2 regions of the Pantoea sp. NSTU24 genome follow, and region 1 is predicted to be linked to the other one. Evidence: riboswitches for the same ligand, from Rfam matches in the RefSeq annotation. Region 1 holds a riboswitch; the other holds the start of a gene.
What was found. A riboswitch is a leader RNA that binds a small molecule or an ion and turns the genes downstream of it on or off. The one in region 1 is predicted to bind thiamine pyrophosphate.

Region 1 (2,200 bases):
AGATTCGGACGATAAGCGGGTCGCAGGCCGGTACCACTTTCCACGATGCGGGCTTCGGCCAGTGCCGGATGCAGGCTGTAGGCGGCGCTGAGCAGCTCCATCATCGCTCTGGCGCTGATCGGGCTGCTGTCGTGGCTTTCGACCATGGTCGCCCCCAGCATGAAGTGCCCCCCGGCACGCGGCACCAGATAGCAGGGAAAACGGGGGTGCAGCAACCGTACCGGACGGGAAAGCTGGATGTCGGGCGTCTGCAGGATCACCATTTCACCCCGCACCGCGCGCAACTGAGGTTGTTGAGCAGCGGCGTGAATACCACGGCAGTCGATGATTTTGCCGGTGGGTTGTCCGCTGTGAATGGCAACGCCCGCCTGCTGCAGGGTGTCGTGCAGCTGCTGCATCGCCCGACGCGGATCGAGATGCGCTTCCGCCGCAAAGAACAGGCCGCGGGCAAAGCGGTTTTCCAGCGCGGGCTCGATGTCGCCGGGCGTGACCCACTGATGCGCCTGGGTCAGGCGGGCAAAACGGGTGAGTTCGCGGCTGTCACGCGGTGGCGCCACCACCAGCGTGCCGTGCTGCTCCACGCCCGCCACGCGCTTCGCCCACCAGCTCGCCGCGTGCTGGCCCCAGGCGATCACCTCCGGCGGTGCGCTTTCAGCTTCGCACCAGGGCGCGAGCATCCCGCCCGCCCAGTGAGACGCGGCACGGCAGTCTGGCTGTGTAATAATTTCGACCGTTTCTCCGCGCTCCATCAGCAGCGTGGCGACACACAGCCCGGCCACGCCGCTGCCAAGTACCGACCAGCGGCTCATGACTGCCACCCGGCAGAAAGTGAAGATTTCAGGATGAGATTTTTCACATTGCCCTCGTTTTTGTTAACGAAGACCCGTGATACAGAGGGAAAAGGCAAAGGCGTATGCGCCTCTGCGGCAAGTATCGGCTGCGATACCCGTCTTCCTACGCCAGTATCAACTGGGTCAGGTTCTAAGGGTCGCTAAGCCGCGCGATGCGCTATCAGCCTCTCAGTCTCTCCGGCGAGACTCCCCTGACGGGTCTAGTTGTAAGTTAAGCGGACGGGTTCGTCAAGACGCGGGCATAAAGGCGGCGCAGAAAGTGCGGGGAAAAAAGACAGGCAACCCCGGTTCGTTTGACGACGCCGCAGGGCTAAGACGTTCAGAGCGCCTGCAGCGCCTGCGTCAGGGTGTCCGTAACTTCCCGGATACGCTGTTCGGCGCGGCGATAGTAGGTCCATTTGCCCACTTTGCTGGCTTCGAGCAGACCGGCACTCTGAAGGGCCTTGAGGCATAACGAGGTAGCGGGCTGTGATAAGCCCGCCTTATCCTGAATGAGGCTGGCGCAGACACCGTACTGATCGAAGGGATAGAGCTGCGAATAGCCCGCAAACGCATCATCAGGTTCTTTGAGCCACTTCAGCACGGCCACTCGCGTGGGGTTGGCCAGCAGCTTCAGGGCATTTTCCGGGGACATGCCGCCTCACAGTGTATCAGGATGGATAAAATGGATAGTCAGTATACCCTTTCTCATCGCCGCCATACAGCGAGGCGTGGTCCACCGCATTCAGGGGATAACCTGACCGGATACGCGCTGGCAAATCGGGGTTGGCGATAAAGGTGCGGCCAAAACCAAACAGATCGCCCCAGCCTTTTTCCAGCATCTGCTGCGCTTTCTCCGCGGTGTAGCGGCCGGAATAGATGATTGGCGAACGGAAGGTGTCACGCAGTGCGATGCGGAAGCTCTCCGGCATGGCCGGGCTGTTATCCCAGTCCGCTTCTGCGATAGAGAGGTAACCCACTTCCAGCGTATTCAGCAGCTGTGCAGCGCGGATATAGGTGGCGTGCGGATCGCTTTCAACCAGACCGAGGTAAACGCGCTCCTCATCGGTGCTCGAAAACAGGGGCGCAAACCGGACACCTACCCGATGGCTGCCAAAGACTGCGCTGACGGCCTCAACCACTTCACGCAGGAAGCGCAGACGATTCTCCGCCGAGCCACCATATTCATCCGTGCGGAAATTTGTATGTGCCGAAATAAACTGGTTAATCAGATAACCGTTGGCGGAATGCAGCTCAACGCCGTTGAATCCAGCGGCTTTGGCGTTCTCTGCCGCACGCCGGTAGAGCGCCACAATCTCTTTGACTTCACAGGTAGTCAGTTCGCGTGGCTCGCTGGGCGCGGTCAGCAT
Region 2 (2,200 bases), on a different contig from region 1:
TAAGCACTATCTCCATAGGTTTTCTTATGGTTAGTTTCTTATGTGATTGCTGGGATTGACGGGGAGTACTGAATAGTTTCACTAACAGGCATTAAGGCTTGTATTGTCCGAAATCTGATAAATATATAAAGAACATGTGATCGTTAATCTTAAATGTTCGAAACACCCTGGCACCACCCAGACGATAAGAACAGGGGATAGAGTCTGCGAAAAGTTTCGGCTGGATTGCTGTAAATTTCATCAGTATGATTGTTGGCACAATCAGCGACTGAAACGAACACATGAGCAACCCCGAAGACTTAATACGGGAAATCTGTTTTTTATTGTCCGAAGTATCAACATCTTTGAGTGCGCGCAGGACTGTATGCATATCACCAATTCAGACAGGTCAATGTTATTCTTATATAGACATCGGCACTTTTGTGGGAAACAGGCTATAACACAACGCCATAAAGTTGCTGTAAGCGATTCACACCATAATCACCAGTGACATTTTGTCCTCGGACAAAAATCCCTTTGCAAGTCGTGACCGCTTCTCGATACTGCCAATAGGTTTCACGTGCACGCATCCACCTGAGCGCATTAACTAAACGTAAATACAGATGATCTTGTTAATCCCAGCTTCAAAGTATTAAGCCCAGCGGCTTTGAGCCGTTCAGTGATATTCCGCATTTGCTGAAATCAGTACCCAGGTCTGGCTTTAAGCCATACACCCTCGCAAAACGCTTTTGCCGTAACTTTTTACTGATGGTCGGCGTATTTGATCATCCGGAAGTGCATTTCTACCGTTTGACCATTTCGTGGTGCACTGTTGCTGGCTTGCTTAATGTTTCCGTGAACTGAGTTCTGTTATTTGTATGTCTCGCTTATCAAATTCAGATAATCAATAATTTTTGTCATTCAGATGTGGGATACAAACTGAGAGACAGGCTGGGTACAGCGTGAAGAAGCGATGACCAGGGAGAGGCTTGCGTTAGTAACCCACTTCCCCTAATCTGGCAAAAAGTAAGCTATTTTGTACCTAATGACTCGGGGTGCCCTTCTTTGTGAAGGCTGAGAAATACCCGTATTACCTGATCTGGATAATGCCAGCGTAGGGAAGTCTGATGCCTGACCGCATTCGCCTTCTTGTTCGCCGGTTGGGAGCTAACATGCTACAGCCATCTCAACACCTTTCCGCCGCGCATTTTGCGCCTTTTCTGCATGCGTTTCGCCGTCACTCACCGCTGGTCCACTGTATGACCAATGAGGTGGTACAGAACTTCACCGCCAACGTGCTGCTGGCACTGAACGCCTCTCCGGCGATGGTTATCGATGCTGACGAAGCCGCTGAGTTCAGCCGCTTTGCCGATGCGCTCCTCATCAATGTCGGTACTCTGACCCGCGAGCGCCAGCAGGCGATGCAGGCCGCCGTGTCCGCCGCCAGAGAGGCAGGCACGCCCTGGACGCTCGATCCGGTGGCGGTCGGCGCCCTGACGCTGCGCAGTGACTTCTGCCAGCAGTTGTTGAGTCAGGAACCGGCCGTGATCCGCGGCAATGCATCAGAGATTCTGGCGCTGGCAAAGCAGGCCAGCGGCGGACGCGGCGTGGATACGCTGCATCAGGCGGATGCGGCGATTGATGCCGCCCGGCAGCTCGCCACCACCTGGCGCACGCTGGTCATCGTCAGTGGGGAGGTGGACTACGCCACCGACGGTGCGCGGATCTTTGCGCTTCGCGGCGGCTCGCCCCTGATGACGCGGGTAGTCGGCACCGGCTGTGCACTGTCAGCGGTCGTGGCAGGATTCAGCAGCCTGCCCGGTGACCGGCTGCTAAACGTGGCCGCCGCCTGTCAGGTCATGTCGTCAGCGGGGGAGAGGGCGGCGTCACAGGCTGCCGCGCCGGGTAGTTTTGCCACGGCGTTTGTTGATGCACTCTGGACGCTGGAGGCACAGCATGAAACGTATTAATGCCCTGACGATTGCCGGGACCGATCCCAGCGGTGGCGCCGGGATTCAGGCCGACCTGAAAACGTTTTCCGCGCTGGGTGCCTATGGCACCAGCGTTATCACTGCGCTGGTGGCGCAGAACACCTGCGGCGTTCAGTCGGTCTGCCGTGTTGATCCGGACTTTGTGACCGCTCAGCTCGATTCGGTACTGAGCGATGTCCGCATCGACAGCGCGAAAATGGGCATGCTGTCGGAAACGGCTATCGTTGAGC

Region 2: it holds a riboswitch for thiamine pyrophosphate, as region 1 does, so the genes downstream of both, thiM (hydroxyethylthiazole kinase) here and ACLHDD_RS19225 (FAD-dependent oxidoreductase) in region 1, are expected to answer to the same signal.

The regions. Positions count from the first base shown of each region.
Region 1 covers NZ_JBKIWZ010000003.1:126,993-129,192, reverse strand. The annotation lists gene ACLHDD_RS19225 (FAD-dependent oxidoreductase) at 1-809, opposite strand, end outside; TPP riboswitch at 935-1,054, opposite strand; gene ACLHDD_RS19220 (ArsR/SmtB family transcription factor) at 1,171-1,485, opposite strand; gene ACLHDD_RS19215 (alkene reductase) at 1,502-2,200, opposite strand, start outside.
Region 2 covers NZ_JBKIWZ010000001.1:1,929,466-1,931,665, reverse strand. The annotation lists partial or broken gene ACLHDD_RS09200 (HTH-like domain-containing protein) at 583-828, opposite strand; TPP riboswitch at 1,021-1,117, shown strand; gene thiM (hydroxyethylthiazole kinase) at 1,152-1,949, shown strand; gene thiD (bifunctional hydroxymethylpyrimidine kinase/phosphomethylpyrimidine kinase) at 1,936-2,200, shown strand, end outside.